DNA from 3 places in the Pseudomonas silensiensis genome. Region 1 is predicted to be linked to each of the others. Evidence: predicted binding sites of a transcription regulator. Region 1 holds the regulator's gene; each other region holds the start of a gene.
The links. Region 1 encodes FliA, which starts transcription of late flagellar genes. Its sites were predicted from a motif close to CTAAAGTTTNNNNNNNNNNNGCCGNTAA; they were not measured.

Region 1 (7,738 bases):
CAGCAGGCCTTCCTTGCGCGCGGTCAGGCTCCAGCTCACAACGCGATCGACGCCACCAGCAAGGTCGATGCGCGGAGGAAACAGGATCCAGGCCAGAATCTGCATGGCGCGCTTGAAGGCGCTCATCGGTGCCTGCAGCAGCGCCGCACCGACGGTGCCACCGATAACGATCAACGCCGCCGGGCCGTTGGCCAGCGCGCCGAGGTGGCCGCCTTCAAGGTAGTTGCCGCCAATGATGGCGACGAACGCCAGGATGATCCCGATAAGGCTTAAAACGTCCATCAGATACAAGCCTCGACCAGATGCTTGCCGATATCGTCCAGGCTGTACACCGCATCGGCGAGTTCGGCTTTGACGATGGCCATCGGCATACCGTAGATCACGCAGCTGGCTTCATCCTGAGCCCAGATTGCACTGCCGCCCTGCTTGAGCAGACGCGCGCCTTCGCGGCCATCGGCGCCCATGCCGGTCAATACGACCGCCAGAACTTTGTCACCGTAAGACTTGGCCGCCGAACCGAAGGTGATGTCCACGCACGGTTTGTAGTTCAAACGTTCGTCGCCCGGGAGGATTTTCACCGCGCCACGGCCGTCGATCATCATTTGCTTGCCACCCGGCGCCAGCAACGCCAGGCCCGGACGCAGGATGTCGCCATCCTCGGCTTCCTTGACGCTGATGCGGCAGAGCTTGTCCAGACGCTCGGCGAACGCCTTGGTAAAGGCAGCCGGCATGTGCTGGATCAATACGATCGGTGCGGGGAAGTTGGCCGGCAATTGGGTCAGAACCCGCTGCAAGGCAACCGGGCCGCCCGTGGACGTACCGATGGCGACCAGTTTGTAGGCTTTGCGTTTCGGTGCGGGCGACGACGAGGCTGGCGCGTACGTACGGGCCGGAATCGGAGCCGGTGCCGGGCGCGCAGGCGCGCTGCTGCCGTAGCTGCTGACACTCGAAGGTGCAGGCGTCGGAGCGGGTGCGGCGACAGGTGCCGGAGCGCTGTAGGTGTTGGCGCGACGGTTACTGCGCGAGATGCTGAGAATCTTCTCGCACAGCAGTTGCTTGACCTTCTCCGGGTTACGGGAGATGTCTTCGAAATTCTTCGGCAGGAAATCCACCGCGCCGGCATCCAGTGCGTCGAGGGTTACCCGAGCGCCTTCGTGCGTCAGCGAGGAGAACATCAACACCGGGGTCGGGCAGCGCTGCATGATGTGCCGCACCGCCGTGATGCCATCCATCATCGGCATCTCGTAGTCCATGGTGATCACGTCTGGCTTGAGGGCCAGCGCCTGATCAATCGCCTCTTTTCCGTTGGTCGCCGTGCCGACGACCTGGATATTCGGATCCGCTGAAAGAATTTCCGAGACGCGGCGGCGGAAAAACCCCGAATCGTCCACCACCAGGACTTTAACTGCCATAAACACTCCGTTAGACGGAGCGAGGCTCAGTCGCCCCGCCCCACCAGAATCAAATACGCCGTGCGGCGTAACGCTTGAGCATGCTCGGAACATCGAGAATCAGCGCAATGCGGCCGTCACCGGTGATGGTGGCGCCGGACATGCCCGGGGTTCCCTGGAGCATTTTGCCCAATGGCTTGATGACCACTTCTTCCTGGCCCACCAGTTGATCGACGACGAAGCCGATCCGCTGAGTGCCCACCGAAAGGATCACCACATGGCCTTCGCGCTGCTCTTCGTGAGCGGCAGAGCTGACCAGCCAGCGTTTGAGGTAGAACAATGGCAGCGCCTTGTCCCGCACGATTACCACTTCCTGGCCGTCCACCACGTTGGTGCGCGACAGGTCGAGGTGGAAGATCTCGTTGACGTTCACCAGCGGGAACGCAAACGCCTGGTTGCCCAGCATGACCATCAGCGTCGGCATGATCGCCAGGGTCAACGGGACCTTGATGACGATCTTCGAGCCCTTGCCCTTGGTCGAATAGATATTGATGGTGCCGTTGAGCTGGGCGATTTTGGTTTTCACCACGTCCATGCCCACGCCGCGTCCGGAGACATCGGAAATTTCGGTCTTGGTCGAAAAACCCGGTGCGAAGATCAGGTTGAAGCAATCGGATTCGCTGAGGCGATCCGCTGCATCCTTGTCCATCAAGCCTTTCTTCACGGCAATGCCGCGCAGAACATCGGCGTCCATACCCTTGCCGTCATCGGAGATCGACAGCAGGATGTGGTCGCCTTCCTGTTCAGCGGACAGGATCACCTTGCCGCTGCGAGGCTTGCCCATCGCTTCACGTTCGGCCGGCTCTTCAATACCGTGGTCGACCGAGTTGCGCACCAAGTGGACCAGCGGGTCAGCCAGGGCCTCGACGAGGTTCTTGTCGAGGTCGGTTTCTTCCCCGACCAGTTCCAGGTTGATCTCTTTCTTGAGCTGGCGAGCCAGGTCGCGAACCAGGCGCGGGAAGCGCCCGAAGACCTTCTTGATCGGTTGCATCCGGGTCTTCATGACCGCGGTTTGCAGGTCGGCCGTGACCACGTCGAGGTTCGACACGGCCTTGGACATGGCTTCGTCGCCGCTGTTGAGGCCCAGACGGACCAAGCGGTTACGCACCAGTACCAGTTCGCCAACCATGTTCATGATTTCGTCGAGACGCGCGGTATCGACCCGCACGGTGGTCTCGGCTTCGCTGGCCGGTTTTTCCGGTGGCGGCGCGGACGGCGCGGCGCGAGCAGGTGCCGGAGCCGCTGCGGCTGCCGGTTTCGGCGCTTCAGCTTTAGGCTCGGGCGCTTTGGCCGCAGGCTTCGCGACAGGTGTTGGGGCCTTGGCCGCTGGAGCCGAAACCACTGCACCGGTACCGACTTCAGTGAACTTGCCTTTACCGTGCAATTCGTCGAGCAGCGATTCGAACTCGTGATCGGAGATCAGATCGCCACCAGCCGCTTTAGCGGTGGGCGCAGCCGGGGCCGGGACCGAAGCAATGGCCGATTCCAGCGCATCAACGGCAAAGTTGCCCTTGCCATGCAACTGATCGAGCAGGGCTTCGAACTCGTCATCAGTGATATCGGAGCTGTCGCCTGCCGCTTTCGGGGCAGCCGGTGCGGCTGGCGCCGGGGCTACCGCATCGACGGCGAATTGGCCCTTACCGTGCAGCTGATCGAGCAACGACTCAAACTCGGCATCGGTGATTTCGTCGCTGGCCGCCGCATGGCTGCTCGGCGCTGGCACAACGACCGGGGCTTCTGCCTGAGCCTTGACGGCGTTCAGCGAATCCAGCAGTTGTTCGAATTCGTTATCGGTGATGTCACCTGATTCGCTCTCGGCGGCAGGTTCTTCCACCACCTCGGCGACCGGTGCCGTTTCATCGGCGGTTTGCGGCTCGGCCAGACGGGCCAGTGCCGCAAGCAATTCTGGCGTGGCAGCCGTGATCGGGCTGCGCTCGCGGACTTCGGTAAACATGCCGTTCACCGCATCCAGCGCTTCGAGAACCACGTCCATCAGTTCCGAGTCGACGCGACGTTCACCCTTGCGCAGGATGTCGAACACGTTCTCGGCGATGTGACAGCACTCCACCAACTCGTTGAGCTGGAGGAAGCCGGCGCCTCCTTTTACAGTGTGAAAACCGCGAAAAATTGCATTGAGCAAGTCCGCATCATCAGGTCGGCTTTCAAGCTCGACCAGCTGTTCGGACAGTTGCTCTAGAATCTCGCCGGCCTCAACCAGGAAATCCTGAAGGATCTCTTCATCGGCGCCGAAGCTCATGTGTAGGGGTGCTCCTAGAATCCAAGGCTGGAAAGCAAATCGTCTACATCGTCCTGACCGGACACAACGTCTTCTCTTTTATCGGCATGAATCTGCGGACCTTCACCCTGAGAGAGATGTTTTTGCGGATCTTTTTCTGCCAGCATCGCTTCACGGTCATGTTCGATGCCCGCAAAGCGGTCCACCTGACTGGCCATAAGCACGAGCTTGAGCAGGTTGCTTTCAACTTCGGTGACCAATTGGGTCACACGCTTGATCACCTGACCGGTGAGGTCCTGGTAATCCTGAGCGAGCAAAATGTCGTTGAGGTTGCTCGACACAACGCGATTGTCTTCGCTGCTGCGTGTCAGGAAACCGTCGACTCGCCGAGCCAGCTCGCGGAACTCTTCAGCCCCGACTTCGCGACGCATGAACCGTCCCCAGTCGGTGCTCAAGGCCTGGGCTTCGTTGCTCAGGCCGTTGACCAGCGGCGTGGCGTTTTCCACCAGGTCCATGGTGCGGTTGGCAGCAGCCTCGGTCAGCTTGACCACATAACCCAGACGCTCGGTGGCGTCCGTGATCTGCGAGACTTCCTCGGCTTGCGGCATGTGCGGGTCAATCTGGAAATTGACGATCGCGCTATGCAGCTCGCGAGTGAGCTTGCCCACTTCCTGATACAGGCCACGATCACGGGTCTGATTGAGCTCATGGATCAGTTGCACAGCGTCGCCGAACCTGCCTTTTTCAAGGCTGTCGACCAGTTCGACCGCGTGTTTTTTCAGAGTCGATTCGAAATCGCTCTGTGAAGACTCGTTATGCTCCATAGCTCCCCCGTGGCGCAGTGGCTTCGCACATCAACCGATGCGTTCGAAAATCTTCTCGATTTTTTCTTTTAACGCCTGGGCCGTGAAGGGCTTGACCACATAGCCGTTAACTCCGGCCTGGGCTGCCTCGATGATCTGCTCGCGCTTGGCTTCAGCGGTCACCATCAGCACCGGCAGGTGCTTGAGCTTTTCATCGGCACGCACGTGACGCAGCAGGTCGATACCGGTCATGCCAGGCATGTTCCAGTCTGTTACCAGAAAGTCGATGCTGCCGCTGTTGAGAACCGGAATGGCAGTAGTGCCATCGTCGGCCTCGACCGTGTTGGTGAACCCAAGGTCACGCAACAGGTTTTTAATGATCCGCCGCATCGTTGAGAAGTCATCAACGATGAGGATTTTCATGTTCTTGTCCAATTCGACCTCCAAGCAGTCTTAAACGCGCCCAGCACCTGGACGCGCCATTTCAATCAATCCGGCAATGCACTCGATGACTGTCTGGAGCACAACAAATCGCGACCGGTGCAGCTAATCCCACACCGGTCCCGCTCGCAGTGTCCCCACACTGCCTTCAGCGCGCTCGCCACTCCCCCAAACGCCCCCGCAAGCGGGCCGCGCACTGGCTGTGTAACTGGCTGACCCGAGATTCGCTGACCCCCAGGACCTCACCGATTTCCTTGAGATTCAACTCTTCGTCGTAGTACAGCGCCAACACCAGTCGCTCACGCTCCGGCAAATTGGCAATCGCGTCCGCCAGCGCCGCCTGGAAGCGTTCATCTTCCAGATCGCGTGACGGCTCGAGATGAGCACTGGCGCCATCCTCGTGCAGCCCTTCGTGTTCGCCGTCCTGCAACAGATCGTCGAAACTGAATAGCCGGCTGCCCAGGGTGTCGTTCAAAATCCCGTAATAATCGTCGAGACTCAATTGGAGTTCGGCCGCAACCTCGTGATCTTTAGCGTCACGACCGGTTTTAGCTTCAATCGAGCGAATTGCGTCGCTGACCATCCGGGTATTGCGGTGGACCGAACGTGGCGCCCAGTCCCCCTTGCGTACTTCATCGAGCATCGCGCCACGGATTCGAATGCCCGCGTACGTCTCGAAACTCGCGCCTTTGCTGGCGTCGTATTTGGTCGATACTTCAAGCAGGCCGATCATCCCGGCCTGGATCAGATCTTCAACCTGAACACTGGCGGGCAAACGCGCCAGCAAGTGGTAGGCAATGCGTTTAACCAGTGGCGCGTAACGCTCGATCAGCTCGTACTGCGCGTCACGTGCCGACTTCTTGTAGAGGTCGTAGCCACTGGCTGTCATAGCACCGGTCCTGCCGTTTGTTGCACGAGGCGCTCGACGAAAAACTCCAGGTGCCCACGCGGGTTGGCAGGTAGCGGCCAGGTATCGACCTTCTGTGCAATCGCCTTGAACGCCAGTGAGCACTTGGACCGAGGGAAGGCTTCGTAGACGGCGCGCTGTTTCTGCACAGCCTTGCGCACACTTTCGTCGTAAGGCACCGCGCCGACGTATTGTAAGGCGACGTCAAGGAAGCGATCCGTGACCTTGGTCAACTTGGCGAACAGGTTGCGCCCTTCCTGCGGGCTCTGGGCCATGTTGGCCAGGACGCGGAAGCGGTTCATGCCGTAATCGCGGTTCAGCAGTTTGATCAGTGCGTAGGCATCGGTGATCGAGGTCGGCTCGTCGCAGACCACCAGCAAGACTTCTTGCGCTGCACGAACGAAACTGACTACCGAGTCACCAATGCCCGCAGCGGTGTCGATCACCAGCACGTCGAGGTTGTCACCGATATCGCTGAACGCCTGGATCAGGCCGGCGTGTTGGGCCGGGCTTAAATGAACCATGCTCTGTGTGCCGGACGCGGCCGGGACGATTCGAATACCGCCAGGGCCCTGCAACAGTACGTCGCGCAGCTCACAGCGGCCTTCGATCACGTCGGCCAAAGTACGTTTGGGTGTCAGTCCCAGCAGGACGTCGACGTTCGCCAGCCCCAGATCGGCGTCCAACAGCATGACGCGCCGGCCGAGCTCAGCTAGAGCCAGGGACAAGTTCACTGACACGTTAGTTTTCCCGACGCCACCTTTGCCGCCGGTCACCGCGATCACCTGTACGGGATGCATGCTGCCCATGTTATTTCTTTACCTTGTCTTGCATAGACGGAGGCCACATTACTGGCTGCGCGTTCACTAACGGAACAATGCATGGCAGACCATCGATGTAGGTACAAAAACTGTTCATTAATACCTCAGCCAACCTGCTTGGTCGGGCTGTGGTAAATATCAGCGAACATGTCAGCCATGGCTTCTTCGCTGGGTTCTTCTTGCATTTGCACGCTGACGGCGCGACTGACCAACTGATGACGACGCGGTAGATGCAAATCATCCGGAATCCGCGGGCCATCGGTCAGGTAGGCCACCGGCAATTCATGACTGATGGCCAGGCTCAACACCTCGCCCAGGCTTGCCGTTTCATCCAGTTTAGTCAGGATGCAGCCAGCGAGCCCACAACGCTTGTAACTGTGATAAGCGGCCGTTAGAACCTGTTTCTGGCTGGTGGTTGCCAGGACCAGATAATTTTTTGATTTGATGCCACGACCGGCCAGGCTTTCGAGCTGCATGCGCAGTGCCGGATCGCTGGCCTGAAGGCCCGCGGTATCGATCAGCACCACGCGTTTGCGCAGCAAAGGCTCCAGCGCCTGCACCAGCGATTGGCCCGGATCGACATGCGTCACCGACACATTGAGGATCCGGCCCAGCGTCTTGAGTTGTTCCTGAGCACCAATACGGTAGCTGTCCATGCTGACCAGCGCGATATTCTGCGCGCCGTACTTGAGCACGTAACGGGCCGCGAGCTTGGCCAGGGTGGTGGTCTTGCCCATGCCGGCAGGGCCGACCATGGCAATCACGCCGCCCTCTTCCAGAGGCTCGACTTCCGGTGTGGCGATCATCCGCGCCAGATGCGCCAGCAACATGCGCCAAGCCTGACGAGGTTCTTCAATATCGGTAATCAGCGCCAGCAAATCGCGCGACAACGGGCCGGAAAGGCCGATGCGTTGCAGGCGACGCCAAAGATTGGCCTGGGCCGGACGGCTGCCTTGCAGCTGATTCCAGGCCAGGGAGCCGAGTTGCACTTCCATCAGTTCGCGCAGGCTGTTGAGTTCGAAACGCATCGAGTCGAACGCCCGTGGATCGACGCCACCGGAGGCAGGTGCCGCAGCCGG
Region 2 (7,738 bases), on a different contig from region 1:
GGTGATCGCCGGTCACAGTTTCCAGTTGACGGCCAAGCCGGACAGCTTTGTCAGCAATCGTGCGCCGAACAACGGATCGACAGCTTTGGTGGGCCAGACTTCGGTGACCAATGCTGCGGATTATCAAAGCTTTTTCCCTGAAGGCGGGGCGGTTCTGAAATTCACCAGCCCTACAACCTTCGACCTTTTCGCTCGTCCATTGACCAGCAGCAGCACACCGGTCACCTCGGGGACTGTGGCGGCTGGCGTGGCGACGGCGGCCGGCGTCAGCTTTACCCTCAGCGGGGGGGCGCCCGCTGCGGGCGATCAGTTCGACATCGCGGTCAATACGCACCAGACCCAGAACGTGCTGGATACCATCAGCCAGTTGCGTCAGGCGCTTAACACACCGACCCAAGGCAACCCGACCGCGCAGCGCTTTATGGAAGATACCGTGGCTTCGGCAATTGCCAACCTGGGCAATGCCAAGAACCAGGTCGACCTGGCCCGTGGCGCCATCGGTGCCCGGGGTAACGTGATGGACATGCAAGCCGAACAGAACCAGAGCACAGGGCTGATCAACGAGGCGACGGGTAACTCGATCAAGAACACCGATCCTGCGGAAGTGCTGACACGTCTGACCTTGCAGCAAACCATGCTGCAAGCGGCACAACTGGCGTTCTCGAAGATTTCCCAGCTGGGCCTGTTCAACAAGCTTTGAGTCGGTCTTGACGGCTCGCGGCCAGTCCCTGTCATCAGGGGCTGGCTTTTTTTTTGCGTTTTTTTTGAGAAGATCGAGGCAGGTCCGGACTGCGCTGGGGTCACAAAATGAAATAAAGCACTGATCTCTGAGTGACCCGCCAGTCAAAACGCGCATCTTCACTGTATCCTGTCCGCGGGCGGTGAAGGTGGTGGGCCTGATCAAGGCGATCCTTGAGGCCCGACGTTGCCACCTCTAGGGGTTGAGCCCTGACTGTAGACGCCCTCGATTCAGCGAGCGGTGATATTCAGCTGTTTATTATTGGGAAGCCATAATGATTGGCATAAAAAACATAGCGAGTTACGTGCCGGCAGCCGGGGTTGACAATTACGCCCAGGGTGCAAAGTTCGACAAGGACGAAACCTTCATCCTTGGCAAGATCGGCTCGGCGTTTTTGCCGCGCAAGGGTGCCGATCAGGAAACTTCGGATCTGTGCGTTGAAGCAGTCAATGCCCTGTTCGCCTCCAGTCCCGAACTCAAACGTGAATCCATCGATTGCCTGATCGTCGTCACCCAGAACGGTGACGAAGAAGGCTTGCCGCATACCGCTGCGATCGTGCAGGACAAGCTGGGGCTGCCAACCCATGTTGCCGCGTTCGATATCTCCCTGGGCTGTTCTGGCTACGTGTACGGCATCTATGCCCTCAAGGGGTTCATGGAAGCGACGGGGTTGAAAAATGGCCTGCTAGTGACGGCTGATCCGTACTCGAAGATTGTCGACCCGGAAGACCGCAACACCACCATGCTGTTCGGCGATGCCGCCACTGCGACCTGGATGGGCGAAAACGCTGTCTGGCAGCTGGGCAAGTCGAAGTTTGGCACTGACGGTTCCGGTGCGCCGCACCTCAAGGTCACCGATGGCGTGTTCTTCATGAACGGCCGCCAGGTCTTCAACTTTGCTTTGCTGAAAGTCCCGGCCCATTTGCATGAGCTGCTGGATGAGTCCAACTTGCAGGCGCACGATATCGACGCCTTCTGCATTCACCAGGGCAGTGCGGCGATTGTCGATGCCGTTGCACGTCGCTTCGAAGAAGGCGAGCCGGAGAAGTTCATCAAGGACATGCTCGAAACCGGTAACACGGTGTCTTCGAGTATTCCATTGCTGTTGCAGAATCACGTGTTCGATTCCAAGTGGACCCGTGTGGCCATCAGTGGTTTCGGCGTAGGCCTGTCGTGGGGCTCGGCGATTCTCTTTCGCGGTTGATCGGCTGCGTAGCAATGAAGCTATAAAAAAACGCCCGGGAGCGAAAGTTTCCGGGCGTTTTGCGTTTTACTGGCGCCGAATTTCTGGCTCTAAAGCCTTGAAACTAAAGGGCTGGCAAGCTGCCACTAAAAATTTGCAAAAAACCCCTCAAGCAAAGCCTCTTCACGACGATAACTATTACGTAGGTTCTCTAGGCCACACCCGACGGATGTCAGGGCCGGAAGCCGCAGTATCCATCCAACGAGGATTTCGTCATGGCTTTAACAGTAAACACCAACCTTGCATCGTTGACTGTTCAGAACAACCTGAACAAAGCTTCCAGCAACCTGCAAAACTCGATGCAACGTCTGTCTTCCGGCCTGCGAATCAACAGCGCTAAAGACGATGCGGCCGGCCTGCAAATCTCCAACCGTCTGACCAGCCAGATCAACGGCCTGGGCACTGCCATCAAGAACGCCGGTGACGGCATCTCCATCGCGCAAACTGCTGAAGGCGCGATGCAGGAATCCACCAACATCCTGCAAAAAATGCGTACCCTGGCCCTGGCTTCCGCGAACGGTTCGCCAAGCGCCGATGACCGTAAGTCGAACAACGCCGAGTACTCGGCTCTGACTTCCGAGCTGTCGCGTATCGCCAGCACCACTACCTTCGGTGGTCGTAACCTGCTGGACGGTTCTTTCGGTACTACCGCTTTCCAGGTAGGCGCTAACGCCAACCAGACCATCAACATGACTCTGGGCGACGTATCCGCTAACAACATCGGCTCCCAGCAGCTGAAAAGTGTGGCCATCCCGCCAAGCCTGGCCGGTGTGACCGGTGGTGCCATCGCTGTTACCGGTGGCGGCCAAACCGCTAACATCACCACCGTTACTGGACAGTCTGCAAAAACGACCGCTGCCCAGCTGAACGGCGTTATCGGCGGCCTGTCGGCTACTGCTAGCACTGAAGCCAAGTTCACTGTAAACACCGCGGCGATCACTGGTGCTCTGCCAGGTACTGCAAACTTCACCATCAAGGTAGGCGCTGGCGCAGCCGTCAACATGGTCGGCGTAACCGACACTGCTGGCCTGGCTGACCAACTGAAGTCCAACGCTGCCAAACTGGGCATCAGCGTTAACTTCAACGCCACCACCAACAGCCTGGAAGTCAAATCCGATTCCGGCGAGAACATCATCCTGAACGCTGGTGACGCCAGTGCCATCGCCGGTATCTCGGTTCAGGCCAAAGACGGTTCCGGTGCTTACGGCGCTGGTGTTGCTGCCGCTGCCACTGCAGTTCAGGTAACTGGCGCAGTTTCGCTGAACTCCACCAACAGCTACTCGATGAACGGCGCTGGTGCAACTGGCCTGTTCGTTGCTGCCGGTACTACCGTCAGCTCGGCCAAAACCGTGGTCAGCAACACTGACGTGACCACTGCTGCCAACGCACAAAACGCTGTTGACGTGATCTCGCAAGCGATCGCCAACATCGACTCCCAGCGTGCTGACCTCGGTGCCGTACAAAACCGTTTCGACAGCACCGTGTCGAACCTGCGCAGCATCTCGGACAACTCCACTGCTGCTCGTGGCGTGATCCAGGACGTCGACTTCGCGTCGGAAACTGCTCAGCTGACTAAGCAACAAACCCTGCAACAGGCTTCCACCGCGATCCTGTCTCAGGCTAACCAGCTGCCATCCGCTGTACTGAAACTGCTTCAGTAATATCAGCGCTTGGTGACTGACGGAAGGGCGCGTTTACGTGCCCTTTCGTCTTTTCCGTGATGAGGAGATTTAGCATGGACATGAGCGTCAAGTTGAACCTGTCTTATCCAGCCGTTGCCCCTCAGGGTACAACGCCGACCGTTGCTGCCAAACAGGAACAGCCCAAGGCTGAGCCCGTCGCCAAATCGGGCTCCGAGCCCAAGCGTGACGACCTGGAAAAAGCCGTGACCGATATTAGGGAATTCGTCCAGGCTGCCCAGCGCAAGCTGGATTTTACCATTGATGATTCCACCGGCCGGGTCGTGGTCAAGGTCATCGCCACCGAAACCGGTGACGTGATTCGCCAGATCCCTTCGGAAACTGCATTGAAGCTTGCACAGAGCCTGACGGACGCCAGCAGCTTGCTGTTTAACGCCAAGGCTTGAGCTGGCATGAATTTTGTTGCTGTCGCTGACTAGACGCTCTAAGTCAAGAAAACGACAGCCACTGGATAAGGAGAGAGATGATGGCGGGTACAACGGTTAGCGGTATTGGTTCGAACATCGATACCCAGGCGATCGTGAAATCTTTGGTGGATTCCGAAAGGGCACCGAAGCAGACACAGATCAACAGCCAGACGCTGAAAGCGACTACCTCGCTATCGTCGATCGGTAAGATCCAGGCAGCGCTGGATGCGTTCCGTGGTGCGCTGGACAACATGAAGACTGCCTCCAGCTTCAATGGGCTGACCGGTTCGACCTCCGATGAAAAAGTAGCCACTGTCACCACCGGCAATGGCGCGGCGGCCGGCAGTTTCTCGCTGGTGGTCACTCAGTTGGCCACGGCGTCCAAGATTTCGTCCAAGGTCTACGCGGCTGGCGCTTCGACGGTCATCAACGCAGGCGCGGTGCCAACCACGCTGAGCATCAAGCAGGGCAGCAACACTTACGACGTAAGCATTCCGGTCGGCGCAACGCTGCAGCAGGTTCGAGACTCGATCAACTCGCAGTATGCCAACCAGGGCTTGAGCGCCAACATTCTGACCGACGCCAGTGGCTCTCGACTCGTGATGACGTCGACCACCACCGGTGTCGGTACGGACCTGACCTTGTCGGGCAACTCGGGCCTGGAAACCGGCACCTCGGTCCTCGCTCCGCCGCAGAACGCCAAGTACACCCTTGACGGGCTGGTCATGGAATCCAAGACCAACACCATCGCCGACGCCGTGAGTGGGGTGACCGTCAAGCTGACAGGAATTTCTCCCACCGCAGCCGGTGCTTCCGCGCCGACAGCGAGCACCATTACCGTGGCCGCCAGCAGCACGACGCTGAAGTCTTCGGTCAAAGGCTTTGTCGACACCTACAACGCTTTGATCAAGGCTGCCAATGCCGAAACCCAGGTCACCACAAACGCCGATGGTTCGATAACGTCCGGTGCCCTGACCGGCGATGCCTCGTTGCGCTCACTGGTGTCTGCCGTACGCACCGAGCTGAACGCAATGTCGGGCACGGGCCAGATGAAAGCGTTATCCCAGTTTGGCGTGCAGACGGACCAGAAAACCGGCACCCTGACGATCGACGACAAGCAGTGGGATACTGCGGTGCTGACCAATGCCGCCGACATCAACGCGATCTTTACTGGCGATACCGGTTTGCTGGCGCGTATGAAAACCGCGACCGACAGCTTCGCCCTGAGCAAGACCGGCGTGTTCGCCGCGCGATCGGCAAGCCTGAGCGACAGCCTGACCGACTTGAAGAAGCAGCAGGACACCCTCGATTCGCGGATGTCCAGCCTGCAGTTGAGCCTGACCGCCAAGTACACCGCGATGGACTCTTTGGTGGCCAAGCTGCGGGCGCAAAGCGATAGCATCATGACCACGCTCAACGCACTGAACAATCCGAAGTCCGACTGATCCGGATCAGGCATAAAAAAACCCAGGCCGGCTGTCATTACAGCGCCTGGGTTTTTTCTTGGGTAGCGGGTTGGCGTTAAAGTTTTGTGTCGACCAGTCGACATAATGATCAGAGCAAACCTATTTTCATTTGTTGTCTGTCACGAGGTAGAAACATGAATCCCATGAGAGCCCTTCGCCAGTATCAGAAGGTCAATTCCCATGCTCAGATCTCTGAAGCCAATCCCCATCGCCTGGTTCAGTTGCTGATGGAGGGTGGGCTGGACCGCATGGCTCAAGCCAAGGGCGCAATGGAACGGGGTGACATCGCACTCAAGGGATTGATGCTCGGCAAGGCCGTAGACATCATCATTGGCCTACGTGACGGCCTGAACCCGGAGAAGACCGAAGATCCGGCTTCGTTGCAGCAGCTCGACAATTTGTACGCCTACATGATGACGCGGCTGATGGAAGCCAATCGCAACAACGATGCAGCGATCATCGACGAAGTATCGGGTCTGCTCGATACCCTGAAAAGCGGCTGGGATGCAATTGCAAACCAATAGGCCTGCGGGTCTGAGGATAGCGCCATGAGTCAAGCACTGCAGCGGATTGAAGAAACCCGGGAAGCCTTGGTTGACGCCTTGGCGGCGCGTAATTGGGATGCGATCAGCGAACTGGATACGGCCTGTCGCGAGTGCGTCGATGAGGTGCTGAGCGAGGCGCCGATCGACGAAGAAGCGTTGCGGAGCAATCTGGAAGGGCTGTTGGCGGTGTACAAGGATTTGCTGAGTGCGACGATGGGAGAGCGCCAAGCGATAGTTGACGAGATGTCGCAGATCACCCATGCGCAGAGCGCGGCAAAGGTTTACCATCTGTTTGGTTAATTAATTCCCGGTTAATCCAAACATAGTGCGCCATAAATTTGACTGTGCACGGTTTTTTGACTTAACTAGTGGCTGATTCCAGATTTCAGGCGTCTACAGGCATAACGTGCCTGCAAGCGTCTAGCTTGCCCCATCATTTTGGGCATTGAGTTGACTAGGGAAGTTGCTATTGCATGTGGCGTGAAACCAAAATTCTGCTGATTGATGACGATAGCGTCCGCCGCCGCGACCTGGCGGTGATTTTAAATTTTCTTGGCGAAGAAAATTTACCCTGCGGTAGCCATGACTGGCAGCAGGCGGTCGGCTCATTGTCATCAAGTCGCGAAGTAATCTGTGTCCTCATCGGGACGGTCAATGCTCCTGGCGCACTTACGGGCCTGTTAAAGACACTCTCAACCTGGGATGAGTTCCTTCCGGTTTTGTTAATGGGTGATAATTCTTCCGTTGACTTGCCAGACGACCAGCGTCGCCGAGTGCTTTCGACCCTCGAAATGCCGCCCAGCTACAGCAAGTTGCTCGACTCCCTGCACCGTGCCCAGGTCTATCGCGAGATGTACGACCAGGCCCGCGAGCGCGGTCGTCACCGTGAACCCAATCTTTTCCGCAGTCTTGTCGGCACCAGCCGGGCGATTCAACACGTCCGCCAGATGATGCAGCAAGTCGCCGACACCGATGCCAGTGTGCTGATCCTCGGTGAGTCCGGGACCGGCAAGGAAGTGGTCGCGCGCAACCTGCACTATCACTCCAAGCGTCGTGACGCGCCGTTCGTACCGGTCAACTGTGGGGCTATCCCGGCCGAGTTGCTGGAAAGCGAACTGTTTGGCCACGAGAAGGGCGCCTTCACCGGGGCAATCACCAGCCGCGCCGGGCGTTTCGAACTGGCCAATGGCGGCACGCTGTTCCTCGATGAAATCGGTGACATGCCGTTGCCGATGCAGGTCAAGTTGCTGCGCGTATTGCAGGAACGCACCTTCGAGCGCGTGGGCAGCAACAAGACCCAGAGCGCCGATGTGCGGATCATCGCGGCGACCCACAAGAATCTCGAAAGCATGATCGAGGTCGGCGCCTTCCGCGAAGACTTGTACTACCGCCTGAACGTGTTCCCGATCGAAATGGCGCCACTGCGCGAGCGTGTCGAAGACATTCCGCTGCTGATGAACGAGTTGATCTCGCGCATGGAGCACGAGAAGCGTGGCTCGATCCGTTTCAATTCCGCGGCGATCATGTCGCTGTGCCGCCACGGCTGGCCGGGCAACGTCCGCGAGCTCGCCAACCTGGTGGAACGCATGGCGATCATGCATCCGTACGGGGTGATCGGCGTGGTCGAGCTACCGAAGA
Region 3 (7,738 bases), on a different contig from region 1:
TAGACGAAAATCGCCAACAGCGAAAAATTCAGCTGCTCCACGACGCTGAACATCCCGATCCACTCCAACACCAACGCCACCAGCAACGCGGTGCAAACCATGACCAACGTGCTCGCCCGCAGCAATGCCAGGGAGTCGAGGGACTTGAAGCGCTTGATCTGTTTCGGATCGTTGAGTTGCAAAGCTTTCTGGCAGTGGGAACAAGCGAACGCTTCATTGATCGCGATTGCGTTGAGTTGCCAGGGTTTGAGCTGGAGTGTGCTCCCGCAATGAGCGCAGTGCCCCTGGATTCCAATCGTTGCAGCAGACATAACCGAGCCTCCTCAGGGCAGGTCCAAGTGATTGATCTTCCATCATTAAAGACCAAAAATCAGACGACGGAGGAAAACCGGAAAGATGCCACAAACAAAGGGAATAAGTACTACAGACGGAGCATAAAAACCTGTGGGCGCGAGCAGGCTCGCTCCCACAGGTGCGTCGGGTGTGGTTTCAGACCCGGAAGGCGCTGATCAGTTGTTTGAGTTCCACCACCTGAGCCGACAACGCACGACTGGCGTCCTCGGTCTGGTGTGCACCTTCGGCGGTACGCTCACCGGCGCGGTTGATTTCGACAATATTCTGGTCGATGTCATGGGCCACGGCGGTCTGCTGCTCTACCGCGGCGGCAATTTGCTGGTTCTGATCGACGATCATGCCGACGGCACCGAGGATGTTTTCCAGCGCTTGCTGAACCTTTTCCGACTGCCCCACCGTGCCGCTGGCCATCTGATGACTGGTCCCCATCGCCTTCACCGCAGCGCCGACACCGCTGTGCAGCTTGGCGATCATCTGCTCGATTTCCTCGGTCGATTGCTGGGTGCGCTTGGCCAGTGTCCGGACCTCGTCCGCCACCACCGCAAAACCACGCCCCTGCTCACCGGCCCGAGCGGCTTCGATGGCCGCGTTGAGGGCCAAGAGATTGGTCTGTTCGGCGATGCTCTTGATCACCTCCAGCACGCGGCTGATGGACTGGCTGTCGCTGGCCAGTTGATTGATCACCAGCACCGACTGATCGATCTCACTGGCAAGGGCTGCGATGCTGCCTTGCTGGGATTCCACCAGCCCGCGACCGCTGATGGTCTCGTCGTTGACGCTATGGGCGCTGCTGACCGCTGCCGCGGCACTGCGCGCAACCTCAAGTGAAGTGGCCGACATCTGGTTCATGGCCGTGGCGACCTGTTCGATCTGCGTGCGCTGCCCCGCCACCGCCTGGTTGCTCTGGGCGGAAACGTTTTCCACCTGCCCGGCCTGGCGCTCGACCTCACTGACGGTCTGGCCGACCCGCTCGATCAGGTCATGGATTTTCTTCACGGTGCCGTTGAACACCTCACCCAACTCACCCAGTTCATCGCGGCTATTGGCGCTGAAGGTCACCGTCATGTCGCCGGCCGCAACCTTGTCCATCACCGCGCCAAGACGCTTGAGGGTGGTGCGGGTCGAGGCGTAGAAGCCGCCGTAGAGGTAAAAAATCAGCACAAACACCACCGACAACGCCACGGCCTGCAAGACCATGTGGGTGCGGTTCTGCTCCAGTCGCTGTTGCAGCTGGGTGCCAAGAAACTTCAGCGTGGCTTCGTTGAGTTGGTACGTCTGGTCCATCAGGCCCGTGACCTGATCGTAAAAGCCCTGCCACGGCGCATCGAGCGTGTCGGCCATCACCACCTGCTCTTCGAACAGTTCACTGGCCTTTTTCAACGATGCCTTGCTGCTATCGGCCTGAGTGGCCAGGGTTTCACGTGCCGCTTTGCTGGAGCCCAGCGCGTCTTGCAACTTCAGGGCATATTCGGCGTGCAGTTTTTCGATCTGCGCCAGCAACTCATCAAAACGGGTACTCGATGCCGAGTTGAGAAAGCCCTGCCCCAGCGAAAAAGAGCCCATTGCCCGACCTTCACCCAGAAGCTGAGTCACAGGCGGGGTGACATTGGTAATGAGTTCGCTCAGCTGGCGCATGTCGCTCTGGGTGTCGCGGCTGAGGCCGGCCTGACTGGCGATAATCTGGCTGAAAATTTGCGCGTTGCCGAGCAACTTGCCGATCATCGCGCTTTTGCTTTGCAGGGAATTTTCCGCTTGCTGGGCCTTGAACGCGGCGATCATTTCATCGCGTTTGCCATCGAAAACCATGATTTGCTCGGGGTCAGCGCTCATCGCCGACAGCCCTTGCAAACGGGTCAGCACACTTTGCCCCAAGGTACTGATCTGCGACTCGACATTGCCGGCCTTGCCGGACTGACCGAGGGTGACGTTGATCTGCACAAGGTTGTTCAGGGTTTCCAGATCGCGCCGTAACGCCAGGCTACTGCCCAGCAGGTCGAGGCTTTGCAGTTCGACTCGGGTGCCCTGGAATTCGCGATAGGAATCGCGTACCAGATAGAAGTTAGTCACCAGCATCGGCACAAGGAACAGCACGCTGATCAGACTGAACTTCATGCCAAAGCTCAGGCGATTCATCAGCGCGACGGCGGGATAGAGCAAGCTCTTCACTGGAAGTCTCCCTTTGATTTCTTATTTTTATTGGCAGGCGCGGGTCGAGAGCAGATAGCCACTATTCGGCGCTGTCTCTGTATAGCTCAAATCGGCGGGAGGTTTTGTAACTTAAGGTTAACGGCAGGATACACGCGGACCGGTAGCAGCTGGCGCAGCCTGCGTCAGGCTGCTACAGGGGGTCAGTGTGCTTACGGAAGGACGGTCCACAACGCAAAACCGGCGTACCAGAGCACCGCCGCGCGCAGCAACAGTTCCCAGATCCGGTCGAGGCTGTTGATGCCGTCTGGCCCGACCACCGGTGCCGGGATTTCACCGGCCACCAGCCCGACCTTCTCGATCAATTGGGCGGCGCTGATGTTCCAGTTCAGCAGTTCGTGCAACATCACTCGGCTGACCGCGACAAAGTTGCCGACCAACGCAAAACTCGCCGCCAACAAACGCACCGGCAGCCAATCGAACGCATGACGTAGTTTTGCCGCGCGCTCGACCACGGCCGGGTTCTGCCCGTGTTCTTCGGCCAGGGCCAGCAGGCGATAGCTCAGGGCGGCGACCGGGCCCAGCAGGAAGTACCAGAAAATCACTGCGAAAAAGCTCTGATAAGCCTCCCACAGCAGATGCCCTTCGACCCGTTCCAGCAATTGTTCGCCACTATCGGCGCAGATACCCAGGTCGCGGTTCGCCACATGAGCGGCCGCTTGCAGGTCTTCCCGGCGCCAGGCATCGCGAAACGGCCCGAGACCGGCCAGCAGATCACCGCGACCGAGACTGTAAATCACCACCAGCAGGTGCACCGGCAAGGCCAGCAGACCGTAAGCCACCGGGTCCAGTACCAACAGCAGCAAACCCAGCAGTGCCACTGGCAACAACACCAGTACGACCAAGATCAGCCACGGACTTTTCGCCAGACGCGGATTGACCTCAAGCTTGTTCAGCTCGCGAACCCATCCACCATCGCGCTGAATCCGATGACGCAGGGCCGAGAACTTCTCGATCCAGACCGCCAACAGCAACACCAGAAAACTCATTGTTACTCCTTACTTTCCAGAGCAGCTTTTGCCAGGGCCGCTCGATAGCGTGCCCAGTCGAACGCCGGCCCCGGATCGGTTTTACGCCCGGGAGCGATGTCGCTATGCCCGCAGATGCGCTGTGCGGTAATGGCCGTGAAGGCGCTTTGCAGCTGCCGGGTCAAGGTCGTCAACGCTTGATACTGAGCGTCGGTGAACGGCAGATCATCCGTGCCTTCAAGTTCGATGCCCACGGAAAAATCGTTACAGGTTTCCCGACCTTCAAAACTCGAGACGCCGGCATGCCAGGCACGCTCAAGACAAGAGACAAACTGAGTGACGGTGCCGTCACGTTCGATCAGAAAATGCGCAGACACACGCAGGTCGGCGATCCCTTCAAAGTAGGGATGCTCCGTGACATCCAGACGATTCTGGAAAAATTCCTGCACCTTGCCGGTAGCGAACTGCGCTGGCGGCAGGCTGATGTTGTGGATCACCAGCAGGGAAATTTCGCCCGAGGGGCGCGCATTGAAGTTGGGCGAGGGGCAAATATCTACGCCCTGACACCAACCGCTCGCGGGGTCCAACTGCATAAAGGTTCCTTCAACGACGACTGTGTAGGCGCCCAGTATGCCGCGATAGACCCTCGGGGCGCGATCACTTGCCGCGATTAAGGCGCCGCAGGTTGCCGATCACCGATTCCAGCGCCCGGTCGAACAGCAAGGTGTCATCCAGCGCGCGCACCGCGCCACGACGGAATTCCAGCGCCAGGCCGATGCGGCTGCGCTCCAGCACTTTCATCCCGGTGCGATTGACGAAAATATACTTGCCGGTGGCTTCAATGATCGCCGCCAGCTTGCAGCGAAGGGTGTTTTCCTCATCTTCCTGAAACTCGACCCAGCCCCCCAACCGCAGTTGATCGACCTGAAGCAGACCGGCATCGTCCTCCGGCAAGCGCACTGAAGCCGTATCGACTGGCCCTTCGTCCGCGGTTCGCAGGACGACTTGCTGCCGCACTTCGACCATTACCGGTGTTTTGACAGACGGCTCAAGCGTTTGCCCAGGACGTTCGAACAGTTGAACGTGCAAGGCTTCCAGCTCACTGAAAAATTCGCTGGTGGCGAACGGATCGAAGGCCGAACTGCTCAGCCCGTCGCGCAACGACTTGAGTAACCCTGGCACCAGCGCCAACAAACGCAGGCTCGCACCGGGTTCATCATGACGCTGCACGCTCCAGATCAATTGCTCCATGGACTGCACATCGGCGTGCCACTCGGCCGACTGATCGCCGTGCTTGAGACAGGTCAGCAGCAACACCTGGCTCCAGGCTTCCTGGACAAACACCACCACTCGCTGCGGCAATACTTTGCCCAACAAGGCCTGATTCAGCACCTGCTCAACGCGCTGACGGGCCAGTTCAGTCCTGGCGCGGCCTTCTTCGGCGTCACGGGTACGTTGTTCCAGCAGATCACTGCGACGGCGCTCGTCGCTGGTGAAGGCGAGAAAATCCGCGAGCAATTCGGAAAAGACCGCCGGATCATCGACAAAATCATTCAGCAACCGTTGCACCACTTGCTCGATGCGCAGATACAGGCTGTCGCGCTCATGATCATCGCACTCACCCCAGCCCATGGCTGCGGTGGCGATTTCATTGAGCAAACGCCGGGCCGGGTGACTGCTGCGGCTGAAGAAGCTCTTGTCGAGCACCGCCACTTTCAGCATCGGGATCTGCAGGCGGCCGATCAACGCCTTGAGCGAGTCCGGCAAGTTGCGGTCATCGAGGATGCATTCGAAGAGCATGGCGATCAGGTTGATCACGTCTTCGTCAGCCACCCCGACCACGCGTGACTTGCCACTTTTAACGCTGACCCGGGTCAGCAGCTGTTCGAGCTGGTTTCGCAGATCGAAGTCGTCCTGGGCTGCCGGCGCCGGCACGTATTGCTGCAAGTGCGAGAGCAGGCGCATGAGGTCACGGGTGGAAATCGGCTGGGTCTGGGCACTGGCTTCGAGCGTTGGCGCGACACTGCCACGCACATGAAACAGCAACTCCTGCAACGCCGCGAAGACTTCCTGCACGCTGTCGTCGGTCGGCGGGCCACCGACGCGAGTGCTGGCCTGTGCGGGTTCAGTACCGACGCCGGCAGCAACACGATCCGTGACCCGACGCGCAGGGGCGGGCTTGAGATCAGGCAGAACACCGGTGGCGGCCAGCAACTGATTGGCTTCGGCGTACAGCTGATTGGCATCCCTGAGTACATAGCGTTCGAACAGTTTGAGGATGATCAGCTTGACCTTGATTTCCACCCCCAGGTTGCGCCCGGCCTGCATAAAGTACTCGCAGAGCATCGCCGGCCCCATGGGATTGTGCCGATCGAGCAGTTCCCTGCCCAGCAGTGCGCTGAGTCGGGTGGTCAGTTGGTCCAGGGCGAAGCCGTCGCGGTTCAGCACTTTGCCGACCATCGCTTCCACTGCCACGCTGCGCTCCATGTCGTCATTGGGCAGCGCCACCGAAGCGTCGAAGGCCAACGCCTGGGGCAAGGCAGATTGAGTGGTGTCGTACTGGGTAAGGCTGACAAAAGCCTCGAAGAATTGTTCGAGAAAGCCGCGCTCGATATTTTTGCGCTTGAGGCGCAAGTCACGCATGGCTTCGAAGAAGAGGTTCTGTTCGACGTCATTGCGGGCCCGGTCGGCCATTTCGAACAGCGTGTCGTCGGCGTTATCGAACAGCTCCTGCAAACCATGCCTGAGCTGTTGGGCGGCCTTGTCGCGAACCTGAAGCAGAATCACAGGCAGGCGGGCGAGCGGCGAGGGAGTCGCCTGGTCGGTAGCGACCTTGTGCAAAGGCACTACATTCCCGTCGTTGTGCATTCAGGCCTCCTGAAACGGTGAGTCTTCGAAGTCGTCCATTCAAATCTACGTCAAAGCCATGACGTCAAAAGCAAGGCGGATTATCTTGCAAAAGATGCCCCCTCTACCAGCAGACTCTGCGTTTCCCATTGAAATAGACGCTTATGGCAGACGCAGACTTAGGGCCGATTGCTCAGGCGAATCGACCAAATGCAGGTTTCAGAGCGATGGGAACGCCTCTGATGCCTTGGGTTGCCCAGCGCCATGGCCCTATAATCGGGCCACTTTGTTTGTGGAGTCCGTTATGCCGAATCTACGTCTCGCCGATTTGACCGCCGAAATCGAAGCCAACGTGCGCCGTGCGTTGCTCGAAGACATCGGCAGCGGCGACATCACCGCACAGCTGATCCCGGCCGAACGCCTGGCCAAAGCCACGATCATCACCCGCGACGCTGCCGTCATCTGCGGCACAGCCTGGGTTGATACTGTGTTTCGGCAGCTGGACCCACGAGTTGCTGTGCACTGGCAGGTGTCCGATGGCGAGCGGGTGAAACCCAATCAGGTGCTGTTCCACCTCGAAGGCCCGGCGCGCTCGCTACTGACGGGCGAACGCAGCGCACTGAACTTCCTGCAACTGCTTTCGGGTGTGGCCACTCGCGCGCAATACCTGGCGGATTTTGTCGCCGAGACCCAGGTGAAGTTGCTCGACACCCGTAAAACCTTACCGGGGCTGCGTCTGGCGCAGAAGTACGCCGTGACCTGCGGCGGTTGCCACAACCACCGCATCGGCCTGTACGACGCCTTCCTGATCAAGGAAAACCATATTGCCGCCTGCGGTGGCATCCCGGAGGCCATCAAAGCCGCGCACAAGATTGCCCCGGGGAAACCGGTGGAGATCGAAGTGGAAAGCCTGGACGAGCTGAAGGAAGCCCTGGCGGCCGGTGCCGACATCATCATGCTCGATGAGTTGAGTCTGGATGACATGCGCGAAGCCGTGCGTCTGAACGCAGGCAAGGCGAAACTGGAGGCTAGCGGCGGCATCAACGAAAGCACGCTGCTGCCTATCGCCGAGACCGGGGTGGATTACATCTCGATTGGTGCGATGACCAAGGATGTGAAGGCTGTCGATCTGTCGATGCGTCTGAGCCTTTGATAACGCCTGCGTGAATGAAAAACGCCAGCCTCGTGAGGCTGGCGTTTTTATCAGACCACCAGATTATTCATCTCGCAGTACTCTTCCCACTCGACACCCAACACCTCGGCCGCCTCCTTGTGCAGAACAAGGCGCGCAGCCTCGAACTCTTCAGGGGTTGAGGTGTACTTGAGCGTCAGCTCCCATGGCTGTAAGCCCTGAGACTCTGCTT

Region 2: the regulator FliA is predicted to act here: its motif matches at 1,985-2,012, upstream of QF010_RS31485 (flagellin N-terminal helical domain-containing protein).
Region 3: the regulator FliA is predicted to act here: its motif matches at 2,609-2,636, upstream of QF010_RS06380 (methyl-accepting chemotaxis protein).

What each region holds. Positions count from the first base shown of each region.
Region 1 is NZ_JBNDJH010000014.1:4,018-11,755, reverse strand. It holds gene QF010_RS19910 (flagellar motor protein) at 1-282, opposite strand, end outside; gene QF010_RS19905 (protein-glutamate methylesterase/protein-glutamine glutaminase) at 282-1,412, opposite strand; gene QF010_RS19900 (chemotaxis protein CheA) at 1,462-3,708, opposite strand; gene QF010_RS19895 (protein phosphatase CheZ) at 3,723-4,511, opposite strand; gene QF010_RS19890 (chemotaxis response regulator CheY) at 4,542-4,913, opposite strand; gene fliA (RNA polymerase sigma factor FliA) at 5,080-5,820, opposite strand; gene fleN (flagellar synthesis regulator FleN) at 5,817-6,647, opposite strand; gene flhF (flagellar biosynthesis GTPase FlhF) at 6,764-7,738, opposite strand, start outside.
Region 2 is NZ_JBNDJH010000034.1:30,662-38,399, forward strand. It holds gene QF010_RS31475 (flagellar hook-associated protein 3) at 1-700, shown strand, start outside; gene QF010_RS31480 (ketoacyl-ACP synthase III) at 1,014-1,943, shown strand; gene QF010_RS31485 (flagellin N-terminal helical domain-containing protein) at 2,198-3,643, shown strand; gene QF010_RS31490 (flagellar protein FlaG) at 3,718-4,068, shown strand; gene fliD (flagellar filament capping protein FliD) at 4,149-5,534, shown strand; gene fliS (flagellar export chaperone FliS) at 5,690-6,079, shown strand; gene fliT (flagellar protein FliT) at 6,104-6,400, shown strand; gene QF010_RS31510 (sigma-54 dependent transcriptional regulator) at 6,574-7,738, shown strand, end outside.
Region 3 is NZ_JBNDJH010000003.1:383,641-391,378, forward strand. It holds gene QF010_RS06375 (hypothetical protein) at 1-311, opposite strand, end outside; gene QF010_RS06380 (methyl-accepting chemotaxis protein) at 490-2,520, opposite strand; gene ampE (regulatory signaling modulator protein AmpE) at 2,712-3,548, opposite strand; gene ampD (1,6-anhydro-N-acetylmuramyl-L-alanine amidase AmpD) at 3,551-4,120, opposite strand; gene QF010_RS06395 (DUF1631 domain-containing protein) at 4,185-6,395, opposite strand; gene nadC (carboxylating nicotinate-nucleotide diphosphorylase) at 6,679-7,527, shown strand; gene QF010_RS06405 (DUF6388 family protein) at 7,578-7,738, opposite strand, start outside.